2 linked regions of the Methylotuvimicrobium sp. KM2 genome follow. The protein of the gene in region 1 interacts with the protein of each later gene in a pairwise test. Links are inferred from orthologs where the notes say so. Each region holds a gene or a part of one and is shown on either strand. Other genes may lie near its edges.

Region 1 (8,611 bases):
CCAAGGCTCAAGCTGGTCGAACATAAAAAAACCGATCGCATAACCAAAGATGCCTCCCAAGACCGAAAATACCGTGGTCCATAGCGCAAATTGGAAAGCGTATTGAGGACGACCGAGCGCCATCGGCGCCAACATGACATCGGGCGGAATCGGAAAAAAAGACGATTCTGCAAAGCTCAAAGCGCAAAGATACTTCAAGGCATGCCGATGCCGGGACCACGATAGCGTCTTATCGTATAGCGCTTGAAACATGCTTATTCCCTGCCCGACAAAAACGGCACGAAATTGACCGACTCCAGGATTTCGACTTCGAATCCTGATGCGTTTCGCGTAACCCGTTGTAACTCCTGTCCGCCGGCATGACCGATCGGAATCACCATCACGCCGCCGACAGCCAGTTGCCGTAGCAGCATTTCGGGAATTTCGGGCGGAGCCGCCGTTACCAAAATCCCATCGTAAGGAGCATGTTCCGGCCATCCCCAGCCGCCATCGCTGTGCAAATAGCTGATGTTTTTATGTTTCAAACTCCATACCAAATTTTTGGCTTTCTTCTGCAACGGCTGAATCCGTTCGACTGTATAAACATAATCAACCAATTGCGACAACACCGCCGTCTGATAACCGCAACCGGTACCGATTTCCAGGACCTTGGCAAGCGGGCCTGATGCCAGAAGCAATTCGGTCATTTTAGCGACAATATAAGGCTGAGATATCGTCTGGTTATAACCGATCGGCAAAGCGGTATCTTCGTAGGCTCGACTAGCGAGTGCTTCATCGACGAACAAATGACGCGGCGTATTACGCATCGCATCGAGAATTTTATGATTGGTGATCCCCTGTTCCTTCAAACGCCCCACCATGCGCTCCCGAGTTCGCATGGAAGTCATGCCTATTCCTTTTACATTAAGCATCATCATTATTATATTTCTCCTAAGGCAACCAATTTTCTAAAGCGCCTATACGTTCATAGCGCGTCAAATCGACTTGCAAGGGGCTAACCGAAACATAACCCGATTTAATCGCGTAAAAATCGGTTCCCGGCCCCGCATCTTGTTCGACTCCTGGCGGCCCGACCCAATAAATAGGTCTTTCCCGAGGATCGACACTTTTGACCACCGGCTCGGCTTTATGGCGTTGACCCAAACGCGTTGCCTGAAATCCTTTAAGCTCGCTAAAAGGAATATCGGGTACATTGACATTCAAAATACTATCTTGAGGCAAAGGCTCTTCTATCAATCTTTGTAGTAATATAACCGCAACTTGCGCCGCCGTATCGAAATACCTCGGATTATTGCCGACCAACGAAATCGCCACAGCCGGCAGGCCTAAAAACCGGCCTTCGGTCGCCGCCGCCACGGTGCCGGAATAGAGTACGTCATCGCCCAAATTGGAACCGTGATTGATTCCGGCAAATACCATATCAGGCTCTTTCGCCAACAAACCGGTGATCGCCAAATGAACGCAATCGGTCGGCGTGCCGTCTACTCTAATAAAACCGTTAGCGGTTTGGTAAGCCCTGAGCGGTCTTTCCAGAGTCAGTGAATTACTGGCCGCGCTGCGGTTTCGGTCCGGCGCCACAACCGAAATTTCGGCATGATCGCTTAATGCATCCGCCAATGCATTCAGGCCTTCAGCCAGATAGCCGTCATCATTGCTCAACAAAATATGCATTTTAAGTCGCCCCGCGCACAAATAGTTTATAAAATCCCTAATATTAACAACTTATCGTATTTAAATCAGCTAACGTGAGAAAAAAAAGCCTAACACAAGAAGATCGGGATCTGTTTCGCCAAACAGTCGGGAAAGTCATATCGATAGACAGCGACAAACTGCACCTGAGCACCACACCTAAACCCAAACCCATACCCGCTAAACGTTCAGTCGATAATGCTCAATCGCTTGACGAATCAATATTGGTCACTGAATTGCTAAGTCTCGAGGATAGCCTAAGCTTTTTAAGCCCCGGCTTACAAAAAAATGTTTTGCGAAAAATGCGGAAAGGGCATTACGGACTCGATGCCGAAATCGACTTACACGGCCTGAGTAGCCACGAGGCAAAAAAGCAACTATTACGCTTTCTGCATAGTTGTGTGGAGGAAGGTTTTCGTTGCGTCTGTATCGTGCATGGCAAGGGCTATCGCTCGCCGGATAACCTACCGATTTTGAAAAACAGCCTCAATTTATGGCTTCGCCAACATCGGGATGTACAAGCCTTTTGTTCCGCGCCCCACAGAGAAGGCGGCACGGGGGCGGTTTTTGTTCTGCTGCGCTTAACGGATAAATACGACGAACAAGACGATGCCGAGCGCTAAACGATACCAAACGAAAGGAATCATGCCGATCCGATTCAGCAATTTCAAAAACCAACCGATTGTTAAGTAAGCAACGACACAGGAGACCGCCGCCCCGATCGCCATGAAGTCCCACATGACTTCGATATCGGACTTGAACAATTCAAAAGCCTTTAACATACCGGCCAATGCAATGACCGGAATCGACAATAGAAACGAAAAACGAGCAGCTTGCTCGCGCTGTAAACCGGAAAACAAACCGGCCGTGATCGTGATACCCGCACGGGAAGTGCCGGGAATCAATGCGATCGCTTGAAATACGCCGACCAGCAAAGCATCGAATAAAGTCACGACAGTCCGGCGCTCTTTAGCGAATTTTTCCGAAACCCACAGCAACATCGCGAAAACGATGGTCGAACTCGCAATCACCAGAGGCGATCTCAATGACTCTTCAAGCGAGTGAGGCATCGATAAGCCCGCAAGGCCCACGGGAATCGTGCCCAACACCACATACCAGGCCAAACGGGAATCGTCCGAAGCTCCATTGCCGGTGAACGAACCGAACCAGGCCGCGATGATCGTCAATAAATCTTTACGATAATAAGCTACAACAGCCGTTAAGGTACCGACATGCACCGCAACATCGAATGCGAGCCCTTGATCCTCCCAACCCAAAATAACCGGCAATAAAATCAAATGCGCGGAACTCGAAATCGGTAAGAATTCAGTCAACCCCTGTAGCAAAGCCAACGAGATGGCTTGAATAATATCCATGATTTAACTCTCTATAATTTCTCGAAGCAAAGCGGTCGCATAGCTACCCGCCGGTAAAGTAAATTTTAGTTGCAATGTGTCCTGCGAAATAAAACGCCACTCTAAATCTGTCACACACATCCTAAGCGCCCTGCGAGCGCTTTCCAGGCCGCAGTTGGACAAACCGCGACCTATAAAATCGAAACGTTCGATCACTGCGGATTCGATCGCCCTAGCCTCACCCGCTACTTCGGAAGCCCCCTGCCCGGAAAGCACAGCGCTCGGGTGAATTTCGCACGCGTCGACCCGTTTAGAAATGGATTGATCGATTTGGTCGACTTTAAAAAACCCTCGGGAGCCGTCAACAATGAAAACATCGCCATCGACCGGTTTATTCCAACTCTCTAGCCTGATTCTCTCGGCCAAAATATGATTGAACAAAAACGAACGTGCCGCAGATAGGTAAATACCGTGTTGTTCACGCTTAACCTTAGCGCCTTCGAATAGAGCCAGAGCTTTATTGACATTCTGCCCGAGATTCCCGAAGCGTTGCTCGCCGAAATAATTCGGCACACCGCGGGTCTTGATCCGACTCAACTGATCTTCAAGCCGCCTTTCGTCACCTTGCCAATCTCTAATCAATAGTTCGAAACGATTACCGGATAAGATGCCGCGTTTCAATTTACGGGCATGACGTATCGACCGATGAACCGTAATCGTTTCCGATTCGAAATCGGACCATTGCGGCGCTTCTTTGCCCGGTAACCACACACTGAACCATTGCGTCGTGACGGCATGACGATCCTTCAAGCCGGCATAACCGATATCGCGCTGCCTAACGCCGGCAAAACGAGCCAGTTGTCTCGCCACAAATTCGGTATTTTCGCCTTTTTTTTCGATAAGCAAAAAAACATGCTCGCCTTCGCCCGAAGGTTCGAACGACAGCATTTCTTTAACGATGAAATCTTCCGGCTCTATGCGGATCTTTCCGGTTCCGGAGGGACCTCCGTAGGCATAGGGCCACTGTGGTATTTCGACGGTTTTCAAGACTAGGAGGGATCCGTTGGTTTAACTATTGAGACTTGGATGATGTCGATCAAACTACTCCCTTTATAGTCAAAAAATGGCTAACTTTATGAAGGTATGGGGTGTGGCTAGCGAGGATGTCGGCAGCAGAGAAAGCTGCCGTCAAGCCCCCATGGAAGGGTTTACGGCGGTCCTCGATAGACACATCCCACACCTTTTATTCTTAGACGGTTTTTTCGATCAAAAGGGAGTAGTTCTTGCTGATGTATCCAAGGTAATTGCGGCAATTATCCGGCTTTGAGAAAATAATCTTTCATCCTAACGTTCATGAAGTCCCGGCAAATGAAAGTACGAGGCTTGGAGAGGGCGCGGTCACTCGCCCGACAGGACGCCGTGAATACATCCATGTAGGCTCGACGGCGGCTTTCCCTGCCGCCGACGCCTGTCGGTCGAGCAACCGCACCCTCTCCGGAACCGGCATTTGCTCTGCCGAGCTTCGACTATCGAAAAATTAGATAAAGAACCAAAATCTACGAACTTTCACAGTAAAGCACATAAAGAATTTCAAGAAATTACTTAAACTTTATCGCTAGCCTTTTGGTGAGCGGAAGTTTTATACAAACGTATAGCAAATTATTGAACTACCTTTTTATTCTTCATGAACCTCATGGTGAAATGCTTTTTCTAGGTTTAAGGTTTGCCCTGCTACAAGTTTGAATAACGACTGCAGGACTGGGTTACAAATCCGGCTAGCTCTATCTCCGTCGCCCTACCTTTCAATCAATACGGCTGCCTGGACGGCAATGCCCTCTCCGCGGCCTTCGAAACCTAGCTTTTCGGTCGTGGTCGCCTTGACATTGATACAGTCGAGTTCGACGTTCAAATCTTCAGCAATATTACGGCACATCCCCTCGATATGCGGAGCCATTTTCGGCGCTTGGGCAATAATCGTAATATCGGCATTGACGAGAAAATAACCTTTATTTTGCACGACCTGATAAACATGGCGAAGCAATACACGGCTATCGGCGCCTTTGAAACTCGGATCGGTATCGGGAAAGTGCTTACCGATATCGCCTAACGCGGCCGCGCCCAAAAGCGCATCAGACAAAGCATGCAGCACGACGTCACCGTCCGAATGCGCGTCGAGACCTTTTTCATAAGGAATCTTCACGCCACCCAAAATAACGTCTCCGCCTTCCTTGAAACGATGCACATCGTAACCTTGACCGACTCTGATCATTGTTGTTGCTCCAGGTAAAATTGCGCTAAGGGTAAGTCTTCGGGTCGGGTAATCTTGATATTGTCGGGACGGCCTTCGACGATCTTGGGTTGAAAACCGAGCAATTCGAGCGCACTCGCCTCATCGGTCACGGCCGGATTGCCGACCGACGCTTCGAGCGCCTGTTTCAATTGTCCGTAACGAAACATCTGCGGCGTCAATGCGCGCCAAATATGCGTTCTGTCCAAGGTTCCGACTATACTGCCGCCTTGGACGTTTTTTAGCGTATCATGCGACGACAGCGCCAAAATTCCGCCTATTTCGTCATCTTGCAATGAGTCAATCAGAAACCGTATATCGGCGGCAGTAATACAAGGTCTCGCCGCATCGTGAACCAATACCCAGTCTTGTTCAGATGCTCGTCCGGATATCGCCTGTAACGCAGAAAGCACTGAATCCGAACGCTCCTTGCCGCCCGGTGCGGTCTGCACATGCTCATTTTTCGAAATCGCCAGTTCCGGCCAATACGGATCTTCGATAGAAATCGCCACAGCAACTGCAGCAAAAACATTAGCTTGCAACAAACGCGTCAACGTATGCTCCAAGACAGTTTTGCCCGCTAATTCGAGATATTGCTTGGGGCGGTCGGCCTGCATTCGTTTACCGACTCCCGCCGCCGGCACCACCGCCCAAATGGATCGAGTATTTGTCATTAATTAACGTTAAATAATCTATGCGCGGGCAGAGCCCAAGTAGTACTGGGGACAAGATCAGTAGGGATAAAAGCGGAAGCCGAAACCCATTAAAAACGTAACAGCGCGTCTCGGCGATGGCTTTCACTTCTTTCTAGCTACTCCAGAACCTGAAAAAAAGTCTCGTCTTCCTTGATCATCCCTAATTCATAGCGGGCTCTTTCCTCGATCGCTTCTTGTCCTTTTCTCAAATCGAGAACTTCGCCGTAAAGGGCCGCATTGCGTTCCTTTTTTTCCTGGACTTGCATCGCGAGCTCATCCAATCGGCTTTGATATTGATTGATCTGAACAATGCCTCCGTCGCCGAACCAAAGGCGATACTGCAGATGCACGATGATCGCAATCAGCACCGCGACGAGAATCTTAAAATTATTCATTGGACGGCCCATCCTGAATCAGGGCGGCAAAAACGCCGCCCCTTTTCAGATAAATCAGAGCATTTTGAATGCACTGCGGCCTGCGTATTTCGCTTTAGAACCCAATTCGTCCTCGATTTTCATCAAACGATTGTATTTGGCAACACGATCGGAACGACTCAGAGATCCTGTTTTAATCTGACCGGTTCCGGTCGCGACGACTAGATCGGCAATCGTCGTATCTTCGGTCTCACCGGAACGATGCGAAACGACTGCGCTATAACCGGCGGCTTGCGCGGTATGAATCGCATCGAGCGTTTCGGTCAAGGTGCCGATTTGATTAACCTTGATCAAAATCGAATTGGCGATGCCTTTCTCGATGCCTTCTTTCAGAGTTTTAGGGTTAGTCACGAACAGATCGTCGCCGACCAATTGAATCATGCCGCCCAGCTTCTCGGTATGAATTTTCCAACCGGCCCAATCGTTTTGATCCAGGCCGTCTTCGATCGAGATGATCGGATATTTTTTGACCCATTCGACAAAGAAATCGGTCATTTCTTCCGACGTGAAGCTCCGGTTTTCCGCAGATAGCACATATTTGCCGCCTTTGTAGTATTCGGAACTGGCCGCATCCATACCCAGATAGATGTCTTGCCCTGCTTTGTAACCTGCTTTTTCGATCGCTTCGAGGATGACTTCGATCGCTTCTTCGTTCGAAGACAGATTCGGAGCAAAACCGCCTTCGTCGCCGACCGTAGTTGCCAAACCTTTACCTTTCAGTACTTTCGCGAGGTTGTGGAATACTTCCGCGCCGTAACGAATCGCTTCACGGAAGTTCGGCGCGCCGACCGGCAGAATCATGAATTCTTGCAAATCGACGCTGTTGTCGGCGTGCGAACCGCCATTGATGATATTCATCATCGGCACCGGCATGATAAATTCGCCACTGGTGTTCATATAATTGTACAAAGGCAGACCCGCGTCTTTCGCTTCGGCATGCGCGGCCGCCATTGAAACCGACAGAATCGCGTTAGCGCCTAAACGACCTTTGTTCTCGGTACCATCCAATTCGATCATCTTTTGGTCGATAGCAGACTGATCGCCTGCGTCCATGCCAAGGATCGCGGAACGAATTTCAGTATTGACGTTATTAACTGCTTTCAACACGCCTTTACCTAAATAGCGCGATTTATCGCCGTCACGCAATTCGATTGCCTCACGTTCGCCTGTCGATGCGCCGGAAGGCACCATGGCGCTACCGATAAAACCTGAAGACAGAACCACGTCGGTTTCAATCGTCGGGTTACCGCGTGAATCCAAAATTTCTCTTGCACGAATGTCTACTATTTCAGCCATTAGGGTTCCTTATAAAGTTGTTTCGATCAAACTGCTTGCTTTTACAGCCCGATCCAAGGTGATTAAAATTTCAAGTAATTCTTTGATGCGGTGCATAGGCCAAGAATTAGGGCCATCGCTAAGCGCCTCGGCCGGATTCGGATGCGTTTCCATAAACAGCCCGGAAACACCGACCGCTACCGCCGCTCTTGCCAATACCGGAACGAATTCGCGTTGCCCGCCGGAACAAGAACCTTGCCCGCCCGGCAATTGCACCGAATGCGTCGCATCGAAAACGACCGGACAACCTGTATCTCGCATAACGGCCAATGAGCGCATATCCGATACCAGGTTGTTATAGCCGAACGACACACCGCGTTCGCAAACCATGATCTGCTGATTGCCAGTCGCTTTGGCTTTGTTTGCGACATTGGCCATGTCCCAGGGCGCCAAGAACTGGCCTTTTTTAATATTGACCGGTATGCCTAATTCGGCCACGCTTTGAATAAAATTAGTCTGCCGACATAAAAATGCCGGCGTCTGCACGACATCGACCACTTCGGCGACTTCTTTCAGCGGAGTGTCTTCATGAACGTCAGTCAATACCGGCACACCGATTTGCTGCTTGACCTTTTGCAAAATGGCCAATCCCCGCTCGAAACCGAGGCCGCGAAAACTTTCCAGGGACGAACGATTCGCTTTATCGAAAGACGATTTATAGATGAACGGAATACCCAATTCAGCCGTGATTTCTTTCAGGAAACCCGCAGTTTCCATAGCCAGTTCCTCACTTTCGATCACGCAAGGGCCTGCGATCAAAAACAATGGCTTATCGAGCCCTACTTCAAAGTTGCATAATTTCATTTCTCGGTTTCC
Region 2 (15,962 bases), 2.1 Mb from region 1 along the record:
ATCTTCCGGCCAATCTTTCGCCCAGCGGTGTCGTTCTTCTTCATCCGCATAATACCGCAGATATAGCTCAATATCCGTTTCGCTGCCGCTGCCCAATATGTCGATATGAAAGGCCGAGTCGTTGTCTAACGGCATGACCGGACCTTCCTCGCGCAACACGTCATGCCAAAGTATTTCGTAGAGTTCGCGGTCGTTAAGGTGATCCGTGCTGTAGAGAAACATGCGCAGCATCGCTAGGCCATTAATGACTTCCCACAATTTGGCGCTGAGTTGCGTATCGTCCAACTCTTCCGGGTTCGGTAAGGTCATGCCGCATTGCAACAGTAAGTCGAAGGTCGCTACCCATTTCGTATCCTCGTACGGATCGATATAGCCCATAAACTTTTTATTCAAGGCTTCGGATAACTCGTCCATTGCATCGGACATGAACCCTTCATTGATGAATTCATCGGCGCGGCGTTGCAAATCCTGCCGCGTTTCTTGATTTTCGTCGTTTTTTGGCTTTTTCGCGGTTTTTTTGGACATCGCGGCCTCCTTAAATAGGTCGGTCAAAAATGTTTTGATGCTTCGGATGTTGTTTGTTATGTCTCTAATTTCGATATTTTAACAGAGACTTATGTCGAACCATTATGTTAGGCCCCTATTCAGGTTATGCAACCTTGTGGCATTTGCAAGCTTTATGAAAGGCTATGTTCGCGTTAATAGTTGTACTATGCCAATGCCGAAGTTTTTAAGATTTTAGGATGCACCGCGTTGCATTTCGCTTGTTTTCCAGAGCAACCAAGACTAAAAAGGTACGCAATGAGTACATCTATGTAAAGCGTATACCCTAGATTCGGCAATTAGCCTGCGAAAATCACGAAATACATTTAAGTAATCATAGAATTCATATTCTCACGACTCTCTCTGGAAACCCATTCCTTAGATGTCTAGGCAAGATCGGTATGCATTCCCACGCTGGAGCGATGGGAACGAGGAGTTTACAGCGGTTTACTGGTTCACTTAAGGGCTGATGAAATATTGCTTCGGGTTTCAGGAAAATCGATTTTTTGGTTAAATTGCTCTATTTCACAGCGCTAATTCAATGACACAGAGTATGGAAATCATTTGAAGAAGTTATTTCAGCTTGTTCCTCAGCGAATCTAAAGTTAGATTAACGCCGCCTATCGAGTCGAAAGCTGATTTCCTGAACTACTCTCTGTTCGACGGCGCGGCCGCCCTTGTGTGTCGGTTTGAATCGCCAGCGCCGGATCGCTTCGAGTGCCGCCTGATCGAAAATTCGCTTCGGGCTGGCATCGATGACTCGGGCATCGCCGACCGTCCCATTCGGCTTCACGACGATTTCCAGGCGAACCCAGCCTTCGATTCCGCGTTCGCGCGCCCGACGCGGGTAACGCGGCATCTTGCGCGATAACACCACCAAGGCTCGATCGCCTGAACCGCTGCCCGCGCCGGTGCCGTCTCCGCTTGCCGCCTCTTCGGTCTTATCGGTCGACCAGTCCGACGGCGGCGCGGTCACGCGTGAATCGGTTCCCGGCACTGGGGCCAATTCAAGTCCGTGTCCATGTGTTGGAATGTCGATGCGGGGGGGCGGAACGCTTGGCAATGGCGTTATTTTGGGGGCCGGTTTCCTCGGCGCGGCACGCTTGACCGGTTTCGGCGTGACGGCTTTGGGTTTGGGCCTTACCGGCTCGGGCTCGGCTTTCGGCTCCGGTTCGAGTTCGGGAGGCTCAACCGGTTTGGGCTCCGGTTTCGGCTCTTCGACCTTCGGCGGCAAGCGAATGAATTCGATCCCTTGCGGTTTCGCTTCCGAAACCAGCGCGGCTTCGCGTTGGCTGATCAATGCACCGATCAAGAGCAGCAAGGCTAGGTTAATGATCAAGGCAGCAACAAACGACGCCGACAACACTCGGCCCGAATGCGCCGGCTTCATGAAGGGTCGGGCTCCGTACTGGCCGCCACCGAGATTGTGGCCAAGCCGGCTAAGCGCAGTTGGTCCATGACCTTGATCAACAGCCCGGTGCTAGTCTTTTGATCGGCCAAAATGACTACGGACCGGCTCGGCCCAGAGAGTCCTTGTTGCTCGATCCGAGTACGCAGCATGCGTATATCCACCGAATCGTTGTTCAGCCAGATTTGTTCATCCGAACCAATCGTCACGATCAAATCGGTATTTTGCTGTGGTGTGGCCGTCGCGGCTCTCGGGCGCTGCACCGCAATCGCCGATTCGCGGATAAACGAGCTGGTCACCAGAAAGAAAATCAACAAAATGAAGACCATGTCGATCAACGGTGTCATGTTGATCGTGTCGGAATGATCCTCGTTGTTGTCGTTACGGCTTTTGAATATACTTCGTGCGGTCATGTTTGCGGCTTTTATGGCAATGCTATTTTGTTCGAGAGCAAGGCGTGAAAACAGGCGCATAGCAAGCTATGTAACTGTTTTCGCAACGCAGCTATCGAACAAAAGAGCGAGTTAGCTTACCAGCAAATGTGGCCGCGCGAAGTATAATTTTTTTCGATTCATGGCAATCTATTCATAACGACCGATTTGACTGCGAAATCGGCGTTCGCCTGTGCGCGCTCGCCGAGTGAGATCGTAACCGACCGCGACGCCGAATAAACCCAACACCAATCCGGCCATTGTCGTGATCAATGCCTGAGAGACCCCGCGCGCGACGATGCGCGGCTCGGCGCTACCGAACACGCGAATCAAATCGAAGGTTTCGACGATGCCGGTCACGGTGCCCAATAAACCCAGCATCGGCAGAATACCGGACAATGTTTTGATGAGCCGCAGATGGCGGCGCAGTAAAAAAGTGACTTCAGCGGTCTCGATGATCAACGCGGTACGCGAGCGCAAGACCGGAAGATTGTTTTCGATATAGGCGGGAAAAACACGCAACAAATACCAATAACGTTCCAACACCAATGTCCACAATACCAGCGAAACGGCCAGCAACGGCCACATGACAGGCCCGCCCATCGCGATCAAATCCTCGATGTGCTGTTCGGCGCGCTGCAGCGAGATGATCAGGCTTTCGATAATATCGCCGTTCATCCCCGTTTCCCTTTAGGAACTAGCATGAAATAACGTCTTCAAATGTTGGAAGGGGGTTCGGTGGCTCGATTGACAGGTGTCGGCGGCAGGGATAGCCGCCGTCAAGCCTACACGGACGTATTCACGGCGTCCTGTCAAGCGAGTCACCGAACGCCAACAAAGCTTGCTGTTTCGCGCAGTTATTTTGTGCATATTCCTTAGGTTTTATTCTGCGTCATGCCGCTGCTCGAGGCGCAAAGCCAGAGCCGCCGCGACATGGGCATCCAGTAAATTGCCCAAATTTTGGCATCTGCCCAGCAACAAGCTATGGAACAACAAAATCGGAATCGCGGCTACCAGCCCCAGCACGGTTGTAACCAGCGCTTGCGAAATCCCCCCCGACATCAATTTCGGATCGCCCGATCCATGCAGCGCAATGGCTTGAAAGGTTTCTATCATGCCGGTGACGGTACCGAGCAAACCCAACATTGGGGCAATCGCCGCCACCAATTTCAAAAAAGCCAGAGCGCGCTCCAATTTGATCCGCTCGCCGGTCAAGGCTTCTTCGACGGTTAAATACAAAGCCTCTTCATCGGTTGCGGTCTCCTGCTCCAGCTTGGCGAGAACCCTACCCAAAGGGTTGTCGAGCCGCAAATCGGTTGTTTGCAGTTGCTGTTTGATGCGTTTACCGACCAGGCCCAGATCCACGAAACGGTATCCGCAGAGCACGTAAGCGAAACCGGCCAAGATCAGAATCAAACAACCGACGATGCCGCCTTGGGCGATGCGTTCTTGCAGATTCGGAATTTGCACCAATAACTGCAAGGTCTGCCCGCCGGACGGGTCGAGCGCGACAGGCGCCAGCGTATCGGCATGCGCTTGCTGAAATCGGCGCGCCAAATTGAGCAGGCTCGACGCCGGCTGACGCGGCAATTCGACCAATCGGTCGATCTCGGGCGAATACACCAGATAACGCCCTTCGGCGATGAAGCTGAAACCGCCGAGCCTCAGCACGTCTTTATCGATGGCCTGACCGCTAGGCTCATAAACCGGCGCCTGAATAATAGACACACTCCCTAAGGCATCGAGTTGCTGCTGTAGACTGGTAAATAATCCTTTTAGATCTTTTGTGGTCGGTATCTGTTTGGGGTCGGCCAATTGTTCAAGCAAGACCCTTTGCCGGGCGGCATCGCCGGCTAAAAAAAGTTGCTGGTATAAGGGCTTGAGGTCCAAAGCGCTTTCTCGAATCGCCAAAAACAATGCGGCCTTGGCCGCCAGTTCTTTGTTCAACCGGGCATCCAATTCCGTCGGTGTCAATACGGCTTCGGTTTCGGCTTGGGCGAATGGGGCTAAAGCAAGCGCGAGGCATAAGACATACCAAAACTTCATAGTCACGGCTTCCTAGGTCCCGGCAGCGGCAGTTCGATCAATTGCGGCGGCTCCAATTTACGCGCGGTGCGCAGCCCTTGAGTAATCGCTTCATTGCCTTCCCCGGACAAACGCTGCCAACGGCGACTATCGTTAAGCCAAATGCCCGATTCGCGGCCATTGAGGGTTTGGTAATAAAAAGCTAAGCTCCCGATGCTGAGGAAGTCCATCAAGCGCTCGTTGCCATCGGTCTTCAGTAGGGCTCGATAGGCATCGATGGTCTTCGCATAATCGAGCTCGACCCGGTACGCTTCGACGACGCGCCGATATTGTTCCGACAAATCGGCATCGGGATCGTTCAGCAAGGTTTCCAGCCGGGCTATACGCTTTTGACGCTCTTCGAGCTGGAAAGGCGCACCCTGTTCGATACGCTGTTTCAATTCGGCAAGGGCGTCTTTGAGCTGTTCTCGTAATTCGGAATCGAACAGTAACAATGCATCGAGCAAGGCAACCTTATCTTCGGACTCGCCGGGCGGACTTATTTCAGTTTGTGTCGAGACTTGCGCTTCCTTTTCGACTGGCTCGACCGCATGAACAGGCGGCATCAGTGAAATGAAAACGGTGATTGAAATCAATCGGAAGGGGAAATATGGCACTGCGAAATTTTAGAGAAACAACTGAAGAAAGAGGAATGCGCTGGCCAAAGACTCTAGCAGGTAAAGATCGATCAAGGCAACGGGAAAAACTCCCGAAAAATACCCCTGTTAAATGGCCAATCTACCGAATGGTTGGCAACATCCTGGCCCGTGCCAAAAAATCGGATGCTATTGTAGCGACAATAGCATCCGAAATTACGACTCGTCTTATCAATCCAAGCCGATTTGATAGACCACTTCTTCCGGATCGCTGAGCTTGCCGTTGATTGCATCGACTTCAACTTCAAGCAGCTTGCCGTCGGCGGTTTTGATATCGAACTCATAGGCAACGCCATTGTCCGCTTCTATTTCGTATTCGATTTTCATGAGGCTGCCCGGATATTTATCCAAAGCCGTTTTTAATGCCGCATCCAATCTGACTTTAGCCTTAGAAGTAAATTCCGGATCGTCGACCGCGACTTCGCGCTCGGTTTCGATTATTTTACCGCTTGCGGCATCGCATTCGACTTCCCAGTGCTTACCGTCCTTGCCGTGAATATCCAATTCATATTGAGGCTTACCATCTTCGATTTCGGCCCTCATCGTGACTATATCGCCGGGATGGGCATCGAGCGCCGATTTCACGCAACTATCGATAGGTCCTTTGTGATGTTCGAATTGCGCATAAGCAGCTGGAGCAACGAACAACGGTGCCAGCAACGCAATTATCATTTTCTTGTTCATAATCATTCTCCTTACTATATGATCGGGTTCTATAAACATACAGAACTTCGACTCGATTATAGTCCTCGTCTATCTGACTCTACAATAGTTCCAGAGTTGTTTTTTGAACTTAAACTTGATATCGCTTGCGTCACTGAATACACTAAATAAATCAATGCGGATCAATTAATAAAAAAAGACTATAATTGTTTGTTTTGTTTTAATCGAGGATAAAAAAATGGCCCAAAACTGGATAGCTCCTTCCATTCTCTCTGCCGATTTCGCCCGCTTAGGCGAGGAAGTCGATAATGTTTTAGCGGCCGGCGCCGATGTTGTCCATTTTGACGTCATGGACAATCATTTCGTACCCAATCTAACGATCGGCCCATTGGTTTGCGAGGCGCTGAGAAATCATGGCGTTACCGCTCCGATCGACGTGCATTTGATGATCGATCCGGTCGATCGAATCATCCCGGACTTCGCTAAAGCCGGCGCCAGCTATATTACCTTCCATCCTGAGGCTTCGGTTCATCTGGATAGAACCTTGCAATTGATCAAAGACCAAGGTTGTAAAGCCGGCTTGGTATTCAACCCGTCGACTTCGCTGCATTATCTGGACCATGTGATGGATAAGCTCGACATGATTTTATTGATGTCGGTCAACCCGGGCTTCGGCGGACAATCGTTTCTTCCGTCGGCATTAACCAAACTGCGCGATGCGAGAAAACGTATCGATGAAAGCGGTTTCGATATTCGTTTGGAAATCGACGGCGGCGTCAAAGTCGACAACATCCGCGAGATCAAAGCGGCCGGTGCCGATACCTTCGTTGCCGGTTCGGCGATTTTCGGCAAACCGGACTATAAAGCAGTCATCGACCAAATGCGCGCCGAAATTGCAAAAGCCGAGTAAAAAGGCTTTTTTCTATACCTATCGCACTTCATATTTCGGCATTGACGTATGGAGGCACCGGGGTGTTCGGCAAAGGCTTTGACAACAGGGATGCTGTCACAGAGCCTACATGGACGTATTCACGGCGTCCTTTGACGGACACCCCGGCGCCGAAATTTGACCAGCAAAGGGTATAAATCTCTACTGCAAGCGAGACAAGATTTAATTTACCCTTGTCGCGCTTGCACCCAGTAAATCTGATTGGCTTCCAGCGGCAAACTGCAATTCGAATGGCTGGGTCTGATTCTCGGCGTATAATCGCTTATCGGTCTGGTTTTCGGTATCGTCGCTTTATAGATATAACCGTTTATCGCGCCGGCCAATACCTGTTCTATCGACATCGAATGAATCTCAAATCGCTCCTCGCCTGACGATTCCGCGAATAATTCCACACAAACATCTTCCTCGCTAAGCTCTCCAAGATAAACCTGCATACTGAACGCGTAGTCGTTATCCCGGGTTTCCGCCACCACATTATCGACATGGATTTTAGCCCAGAGATCATCGATGCGTTTCAACCATTCGACCAGCTGCTTACCCGGCTGCATATTTCCGCCCAACCTTTTGCAATAGTTTTCGGCTAGAGGTAAATAAAACTTGGACGTATACTCCCTGACCATGCGATTGGCTGAAAAATAAGGCGTCAGCGTCGCCATGCTTTCCCGCATGATAGCCAGCCAGCGGCGCGGCAAGCCCTGTTGATCACGCTCATAAAACATCGGCACGATTTCCTGCTCGAGCAGTCGGTAAAGTATCTCGGCTTGTTCATGATCGGCTTGTTCGACCTCTTGCCCGTTCAATGACCAGCCGACTTCAGGGCGATACGCTTCCGCCCACCAGCCGTCGAGTTCGGATAGATTCAAGCCGCCGTTAACCAGAATTTTCATGCCGCTGGTCCCGCAAGCCTCCCAAGGACGTCTTGGCGTGTTGACCCAAAGGTCGACCCCTTGAACCAAATATTCGGCGGTAATCATATCGTAATCGCTCAAAAAAATTGCACGCTCCCTGATTTCAGGCCGACGGATAAATTCATGCCAGGCTCGGATCAACACTTGACCAGGCAAATCGGCCGGGTGAGCTTTGCCCGAGATAACCAATTGCACCGGCCGACTGGGATTGGTTAGTATCGCGGCCAAACGATCGGGGTCGGTCAACAGCAGGTTAGGGCGCTTATAGGTTGCAAACCGGCGGGCAAAACCGATGGTCATGACATTAGGGTCGAACAAGCGTAGCACTTGATCTTTGCGCTCGGTTTTCGAGATATTGCCTTGAACATCGAGTTCTCGACTGTACTCATCCCGGACGAACTCGACCAAGCATTTGCGGTTTTGCGCACGCAAATTCCATAACCGCTCATCCGTGACCCGCTGGAATTGTTCCGGCAAATCGCCGTATTCACATACCCAACGATTTTTACCGCACAAATCGGTCCATAATTCGTCGGCTTCCTGCGAATCCCATGCAGGAACATAGACGCCATTGGTGATATGGTCGATCGGTGTTTCTTCCGTCGGCCAATTCGGAAACAAGGGGCTGAAAATACGCCGACTGACCTCGCCATGCAAGCGGCTCACGCCATTAACCGCAGCGCTGCCGTGAATTGCCAGATAGGCCATGTTGAACGATTTATCGTAGGTTTTTAAATCCGGATTGCGGCCGAGATTTAATAAAGTTTCGATATCAATATCGAGTTTTTGCGCATAATTGCCGAGCCGTTTCCCAATCAATTCCGGACTGAAACGGTCGAAGCCGGCTTCGACCGGCGTATGCGTGGTAAACAGATTACCGGCGCGCGTGATGGTCAGCGCGGTTTTAAAGTCCAGCCCGGTTTCTTTCATTAAATCGCGGGCTCTCTCCAGTACTAAAAATGCCGCGTGTCCCTCATTCAAATGGCAAACTTCAGGCTTAATACCTAAAGCCCTCAACACTCGCCAGCCACCGATGCCCAATAAAATTTCTTGTGCCAAACGGATTTCGAGCCCGCCGCCGTACAACTCGCTGGTAATGCAACGATCGACCGGATGATTGACCGGATCGTTACTGTCCAATAGATAAAGCGTAATTCGACCGATTTGCGCTTGCCACACCCTAATCCACAATTTAGACGGCGTATTGAGTTTTATCCGCAACCATTCGCCGTTATCCTTGCGAACCGGACAAATCGGTAAATCACCGGTATCGGCATTAGGATATAGCGCGATCTGATTGCCGTCATCGTCGAAAGCTTGACGAAAATAGCCGTTTTGATACAACAAACCAACACCCACGAGGGGAATGCCCAAATCATTGGCGGCCTTTAAATGATCGCCGGCCAATAAACCCAAGCCGCCGGAATAAATGGGCAAAGCTTCGCTAAGGCCAAACTCCATACTGAAATAGGCGATTTGCGCTAGCTTAGTGTTTTGTTCGATTTCGTTCTGGAACCAGCGAGGTTCGGCTCGTGAGGCGCGATGCTCCGCCACGATGCTCTGCAGTTTTTGGCAAAATTGTTCATTATTGGCTAGCTCCTGCAACAGACTCGCCGAACAGGCTTGCAACACTAGCCATGGATTACGGGATTGCTCCCATAAGGAGCTATTCAATCGATGCCAGATTTCGTCGGCCCGGTGACTCCAGGAAAAATTACAATCCAAGGCCAATTCGGATAAACCATCCAGTTTTTGACTCAATTCGGGCGTAAAAAAACGAGGTGCGGTCATCAGCTTTCTCCTGTAAAAATACGAGTATGCCCTTAGTAAACCGAGTTTCGTGATGCGATGAACATAAAGCAGCGGCGCAAATTTTTTCTATTGTCGCTTTGAATTATGACAGCATTGAGGCCTCTCTATTCCTATCAAACTTCAACTTTCATCGTTGATTCGAGGGGGCATCATCATTTGATTAGCAAAGAGCCTAATGTTTATCACAATAAAAAAACGGTCCCCAAACCCAAAAAAGCAACAAAACCGACAACATCGGTCACGGTTGTTAGTATGACCGAACCGGATAAGGCCGGGTCGATATCGAGCTTATCCAAGACCAATGGAATTACGACGCCTGCAAAAGCTGCAATGATAATATTCACGACAATCGCGGCCGCAATCACCGAACCGATAGACAGGCTTCCGAACCAAATACCTGCAATAGCGCCGATCACTAAAGCCCACAACAGGCCATTGAGTATGCCGACGCTGACTTCTTTAATCAAAAGCGGCTTAAAATTCCCCTTGCTGATTTGACCCAACGCGATGCCTCTGATGATCAATGTTAAAGTCTGACTGCCGGCAATCCCGCCCATCGATGCGACAATCGGCATCAACACCGCTAATGCAACGATTTGTTGTAAAGTACCTTCAAATAAGCCAATGAACCAAGAGGCCAGAAAAGCCGTTAACAAATTGATTCCTAACCAGGTGGCTCGGCGTTTGGAGCTACGAATCACTGGAGCGAATAAGTCTTCGTCTTCATCCATACCCGCGGTCGCCATCAATTGGCTTTCATATTCTTCGCGAGTAATTTCCAAAGCCAAGCGCAAGGTGATTCTGCCTAATAACAGTTGATCGGCATCGATGACCGGCAATGCAGTTAGCCCCGAATGCTCCATCTTTTCCGCAGCATCGGTTAAATAACTATCCGCCGACACAGTACCAGGATCGTCAATGCATAATTCGATCAATGGCGTAAGAGGATCCGCAGCATACAATTTATGAACAAGAACGGTGCCGACGAAAGCACCATTGCGCTGAATCAGATAAATACAATCGGTGTACTCGGGCAGGTTTTTTCGGATCAAACGCATCGCCTGTCTAACCCTTGCCGTCCTTGGCAAAATCAATAACTCATGATCGACATAGCGGCCGATTCGTTCATCGTCATATTGCGCCGACAACTGATAATGCTTTCGCTGACTGGCATCCATATTGCCAAGCGCCGTATCGATCACCGATTCCGGCAATGTTTCCGCCAGTTCGATTAAATCCTCGGCATGCAAGCCGCTCAGCAAAATCTGCAATTCCGATTCTTCGAAGCTTTCGATGATCGTCTGTCTGGGCTCGGAACGCATGGCGACCAAAACATCGACACGATCTTCGACAGGAACCTGCTGCCAACGCTCCAAACGTTGGTGCACGGGCAGGGATTCCAACAATAATGCCAATTCGGTACTTTCTAATTCTTCTATGGCTTGTTCAAAAACAGTTTTTTGATCTTCATTTTCTGCTTCGTTAAGACGCTCAACCAAATGACTGATTTCTTCATTCATTGCTGCCCTCCCTAATTGGGTCCCGCAAACGGGACTGTGTAAACGTTAACCCAGCCTAAACAACTATAGTGACTATGTCCCATAGAATTAAAAATTATTATTTATTTTTCAACATCTTATATTCATTCTCACTAAATGTTAAAGCTGGGTTAAGCCAAAAAAAAGGGCCCGTCCGGGCCCTTTTCACATTATTCTTCGGCAACCCATTTTAAGCATATTGTTGATTATTAAACATATTTAATGCCATATATTTCATAACCCTAAATCTACACTCCGAAATAACCACGCACAGCCTCAAGCGATAAACCATCCGCTCGGACGTTATTCGGTCAAAACAACCATGCATTGGAATTGAGAAAGTAAAAAAGAATCTGAGCATCGAATCAGCAATAACAGGCAATAGTCCTGTGTTAAATAAGCATTGAATTATGAAAGCCATTTACCGTGAATGCAATAAAAACCTCGCCTTCATATCATTTGAACGACTGAATTAAAAAAACCTACTGAATTCATAAGAAATTAAGAACTTTTCATGTATTGAAAAGTCAGAACTTAAATCAATCGATCGAGAATCGCTAATACGGCCGAGAGAGCGGACGACTTTCAATCATACGACCGATTCGATGGTAAAAGTCGTCAAGACTAGCGGTAAAAACCGACCTTTCCGGCAGTTGCTTCGACTTGAACAAATACTGTGCACCGGTACCGCCGACCCATAACTGGATATCTTTCGGCAACGCTTCGGACAGATTATTTAAGTTTTGAATCATAGCTTGTTCAGGCGGGGTATTAGCGAAACTCATCACGATAACAGAAGGCTTGAGCCGGTTTCCGGCGTTTAACAAGTCTTCCCATGGCAAATCGGGGCCGATGTAATAGCATTTACATCGCTGGCTAGCGGCTAACCAGCAACTTAGCAATATTCCGAATTCGTGATGTTCTCCGGTCATGGTCGAAAACATCACACCGGGATTGGTTCCGGAAAATGGCTGTTCGTGATTCACCATGCTTAACACAATTCGTTTAACACAGGCGGAAAATAAATGCTCTTGAGCAATTGTCAATTTACCTTCATGCCAAAGATTACCGACTTTTTCCAGCGTCGGCAAAAGAACCTCCCGGGCATAGCAGAGAGGGTCCATTGCGATCAGCGCCCTCCTAAGCAAGTCTTCGCAAACATCCATGCGAAACTGCAGCAGAGCATCGACAATCCGCACAAAAAACAATTCCTGATTAGCATTAGGCGCATTTTGATTGGCGCTCAACAGATTCTGTAACTCATCGTTACTCAAGTCCGCGATTTTGCTAATCGTAAAACCTTGCTGAGTGGCCGCTAGCAAGAGCGTCAAGCGCTCGACATCTTGCTGGGTATAAAGACGCCGACCTTTGCTGTCCCTAACGGGATTAACGGTTCCGTAGCGCCTTTCCCAAGCTCTAAGTGTTTCGGTGTTTATGCCTGTGAGTGAGGTCACGGTTTTTATTGTATACATTTATGCACAGGTTTTGTTTATGATTAATGTTTGACAAACATTGTACTCAGGAGTAATGTTTAATCCAAGCTTTAGTTGACTCAACAAAGTATTTACTCAGGGTATATAACCAGTTACCTGGTAAGGGGCAATCCACTATGACCCAAATGAACTATTCAATGCTAAACAATCAGTACCGTTCCGGCAGTTTTCGAGGCTTTTATAAGGAAGCTTCTCTTGAAACGGATTTAATGCATTCAAGGCGACCGCAAATCGACACCCTAAACAACGATTCCGATGAAATCGAATTGGAGCCTGCCGATGCCGAATTATTTGCGGAAACCGAAGCGCTGTCCTCATCGAATAATGCAATGACATTCATGCAGAATGGAGGCGACGAGTTATTGATCCATCAGCAAAATGCATCGGTTTTGACTCCCGAGGAATTAACCTCGCTAGCTCAACAAATGGAGCAGAGCCGCTTTAAATTATCGCGTTTGATGATTTATTCGGATTCGGGACTATCGGTTATCGCCGGCGAATTTGTTAGCGCTATCGGCGATGGCATCGATTTATCCGAGCTTATCAGAAAAAACAATCTCGAACCTGTACAAAAAGACAATGCTGCACAGGATACCGCTAAACAGCTCTCAAGCAAGTTATTAGAGTGTTTTCAACAAGTAATCAACGCCAAAGGCAACCCGCATTCAAGCACCGTATTGACCGAATGCAGGCAATTACTGGACGATCTTCATCTTTTACCTAATTTCCTGCAACAAATCGTCAAGGTCTTAACTTGCCGGCTCAAGGATCGAGCACTCAACGCTGATGACTTGGAGTTGTTGAAATCCGCGTCGATAGAGCAACAACGAATGATTTCCGCAAGACGTGCGATGATCAGCGGCAACCTTAGGCTAGTCACGTTCATTGCGCGTCAATATCACCATTCTTCGGTGCCGTTTACCGATTTGATTCAAGACGGGACCGTGGGTTTGATCAAGGCGGTCGACCGTTACGATTGGCGGCGATCGGTGCGCTTTTCCACTTATGCGATTTATTGGATCAAGCAAAGCATCACTCGAGGCATGGTGAGACAGGAAAAAATGGTCCGCCTACCTTACAACATCGCGGCAAAAGCGGCCGCGGTGTTCGAAACGATGAACGATTATCTGGTCAAACACAACCAATGGCCCACCAATAAAACACTAGCCGAAATCTGCGCCTTGCCCGAAGAAGAAATCAAAGCCATCGTCAATAATTATCAACCGACCATTTCGCTCGATAACAATATCAATGATGATGAAGATTTACCGGCGATCGTCGATTCGATGGAGCAAAACCATTTTCCGCAACCGATCAATATATTGGCTAATTCGGCACTGAAAAACTGTTTGAGGAAGGCTATCCAAACCCTGCCCGAACGCGAAGCCGACATCATCAATTGCCGCTTCGGACTCGACAGCGATACCGAAATGACGCTGCAAGACATTGCCGACCGGATGTCGTTAACCCGGGAAAGGGTCAGGCAAATTCAGAACAGCGCACTATTGAAATTAAAAAATAAATTCAGCAGTGATTTAGTCGATTTTCTCGAACCCGGCTAAAACAAGCGATTAAACCGACATTCGACCGAACAATAAAAAGGCCGGTTAAAAAATAAACCGGCCTTAACGCACGAGTATCAGGAGTCCGCTATGACTTGGAACAATAAAAATAATGGCCCGGAGGAACTAGGTGAAAATCCTAAGTCCGATTGGGAAGCTCAATTCGAAAATATATGGCGAGGCATCAATAAAAAGCCGCAAAACTTTCTTAGCCGTCATTACAAACCAATATTCGCTTACTCAAGCGCCGCGTTTTTGATTGCCTGGTTTGCCAGCGGCGTTTATATCGTGGACCAAGGCAACCGAGGCGTAGAAACCCGCTTCGGCGCCTATCAAGCCACCACAATGCCTGGCCCGCATTGGCATTTACCTTTCCCAATAGAAGACGTCTCTATCGTCGACGTCGAACAACAACGTTTCATTGAAATCGGTTATCAAACCGGAGGGCGTCAACTTGGAAACGGATCTGACTTACCCGAATCGCTAATGCTAACCAAAGATGAAAACATTATCAGCGTTAGGTTAGCCATTCAATATCAAATTAAAGATGCCAGGGATTATCTATTCAATGTCAAAAATGCCGAAGCCACGCTTAAGCAAGTGACCGAGAGTATCGAGCGGGGCGTTATCGGCAAAAATAATATGGACTTCATCCTAACTGAAGGCCGCAGTCAAATTGCCACAGCAATCAAGGATCAGGTACAGGAAGCGATGGACCAATATCAAACAGGTTTGCGTATCGCTAGTGTCAACCTTCAGGATGCTCAACCCCCCGAAGAAGTTCAAAATGCTTTCGAGGATGCCATTCGGGCACGAGAAGACAAACAAAGACTGATCAATGAAGCCGAAGCTTATGCCAACGAAGTGATTCCAAAAGCTCGAGGCGCTGCGGCACGATTGATTCAGGAGGCCGAAGCATACGAGGCACAAGTGGTCGCCAGAGCAACCGGCGAGACGCAACGCTTCGATCAATTATTGGTCGAATACGAAAAAGCGCCCAAAATAACCCGCAAACGCTTGTATCTCGAAGCTAAGGAAAAACTTTACAGCAACACCAACAAAGTAATTGTAGCGGTTGAAAACGGAAATAATATGTTCTACATGCCGATCGATTCTATGCAGAAAAATGGCGAACAGAAAGCCGGTAGCCCTAACCAAAACTCTATTGCGCAAATCGAAAAGGCCGCCCAAACCGACACCCGAAAACCCATCTATGCTTCTACCATCCGTTCCAGCAGGAGCAGACTATGAACTCATTACCTAAACAGTTATTGGTTCCCACCGGTTTATCGGTGCTGATTCTTGGTTATATGTCGGTGTTTTATGTTGGTGAAAGTGAAAAAGCGATAAAATTTCGCTTGGGCGAAATCGTCGAATCCGATTATCGGCCGGGCCTTCATTTCAAAATGCCGTTAATCAATAATATCAATGCATTCGATGCCCGTATTCAAACTCTTAATGCCAAATCCGAACGTTTCCTGACTTCGGAAAAGAAAAATGTGATTGTCGATTCTTTTGCCAAATGGAAAATCGGCGACGTTGGTCTGTTTTATACAACGGTCAGCGGCGATTCTTTTCAAGCCAACCTTCGACTCGATCAAATTATGAAAGATGCGATGCGCGGCGAATTCGGTTTAAGAACCATTAAAGAGTTGGTTTCCGAGGATAGAGGCAATTTACGCAAGGTGTTGATGGAAAAATTAAGCCCGGTCGCTGAACAATACGGCATCGAGTTGGTCGATATACGCATAAAGCGCATTGATTTGCCGGACGAAGTCAGCAGCTCTGTATTTCGTAGAATGGAAGCCGAACGCGAAAGAGTTGCCCGAGAATTCCGCTCACAAGGCGCGGAACTTGCAGAACAAATTAGCGCGCAGGCCGATAAGGAACGCGACATTATTTTGGCCAACGCTTATCGAGAAGCCGAACAAATAC

The links.
Region 2: the proteins of eno (region 1) and rpe interact in binary tests that used the Escherichia coli proteins (3 or more experiments, as listed by UniProt). The link is inferred for Methylotuvimicrobium sp. KM2 from one-to-one orthologs.

The regions. Positions count from the first base shown.
Region 1 is NZ_CP150634.1:2,861,662-2,870,272, forward strand. The notes cover bases 5,617-8,611. They hold eno (phosphopyruvate hydratase), read right to left. Parts: upstream 7,757-8,611; coding sequence 6,476-7,756; downstream 5,617-6,475. Other genes in these bases: ispD (2-C-methyl-D-erythritol 4-phosphate cytidylyltransferase), read right to left, coding at 5,617-6,005; ftsB (cell division protein FtsB), read right to left, coding at 6,143-6,421; kdsA (3-deoxy-8-phosphooctulonate synthase), read right to left, coding at 7,766-8,599; WJM45_RS12080 (CTP synthase), read right to left, coding at 8,596-8,611. Also shown: WJM45_RS12025 (YqaA family protein), read right to left, coding at 1-252; WJM45_RS12030 (protein-L-isoaspartate(D-aspartate) O-methyltransferase), read right to left, coding at 255-914; 5'/3'-nucleotidase SurE, read right to left, coding at 931-1,671; WJM45_RS12040 (Smr/MutS family protein), read left to right, coding at 1,746-2,312; WJM45_RS12045 (undecaprenyl-diphosphate phosphatase), read right to left, coding at 2,271-3,065; tRNA pseudouridine(13) synthase TruD, read right to left, coding at 3,069-4,091; ispF (2-C-methyl-D-erythritol 2,4-cyclodiphosphate synthase), read right to left, coding at 4,840-5,313; more of ispD, read right to left, coding at 5,310-5,616. UniProt on the Escherichia coli protein: Catalyzes the reversible conversion of 2-phosphoglycerate (2-PG) into phosphoenolpyruvate (PEP). It is essential for the degradation of carbohydrates via glycolysis.
Region 2 is NZ_CP150634.1:4,929,306-4,945,267, forward strand. Bases 4,864-7,839 are described here. They hold rpe (ribulose-phosphate 3-epimerase), read left to right. Parts: upstream 4,864-6,003; coding sequence 6,004-6,675; downstream 6,676-7,839. Other genes in these bases: WJM45_RS20805 (DUF3450 domain-containing protein), read right to left, coding at 4,864-5,012; WJM45_RS20810 (PepSY domain-containing protein), read right to left, coding at 5,274-5,786; glgP (alpha-glucan family phosphorylase), read right to left, coding at 6,882-7,839. Outside these bases: WJM45_RS20780 (hypothetical protein), read right to left, coding at 1-525; WJM45_RS20785 (energy transducer TonB), read right to left, coding at 1,154-1,933; WJM45_RS20790 (biopolymer transporter ExbD), read right to left, coding at 1,930-2,364; WJM45_RS20795 (MotA/TolQ/ExbB proton channel family protein), read right to left, coding at 2,533-3,060; WJM45_RS20800 (MotA/TolQ/ExbB proton channel family protein), read right to left, coding at 3,265-4,428; more of WJM45_RS20805, read right to left, coding at 4,431-4,863; more of glgP, read right to left, coding at 7,840-9,413; mgtE (magnesium transporter), read right to left, coding at 9,617-10,954; WJM45_RS20830 (MerR family transcriptional regulator), read right to left, coding at 11,530-12,444; WJM45_RS20835 (RNA polymerase sigma factor RpoD/SigA), read left to right, coding at 12,603-14,027; FtsH protease activity modulator HflK, read left to right, coding at 14,118-15,278; protease modulator HflC, read left to right, coding at 15,275-15,962. UniProt on the Escherichia coli protein: Catalyzes the reversible epimerization of D-ribulose 5-phosphate to D-xylulose 5-phosphate.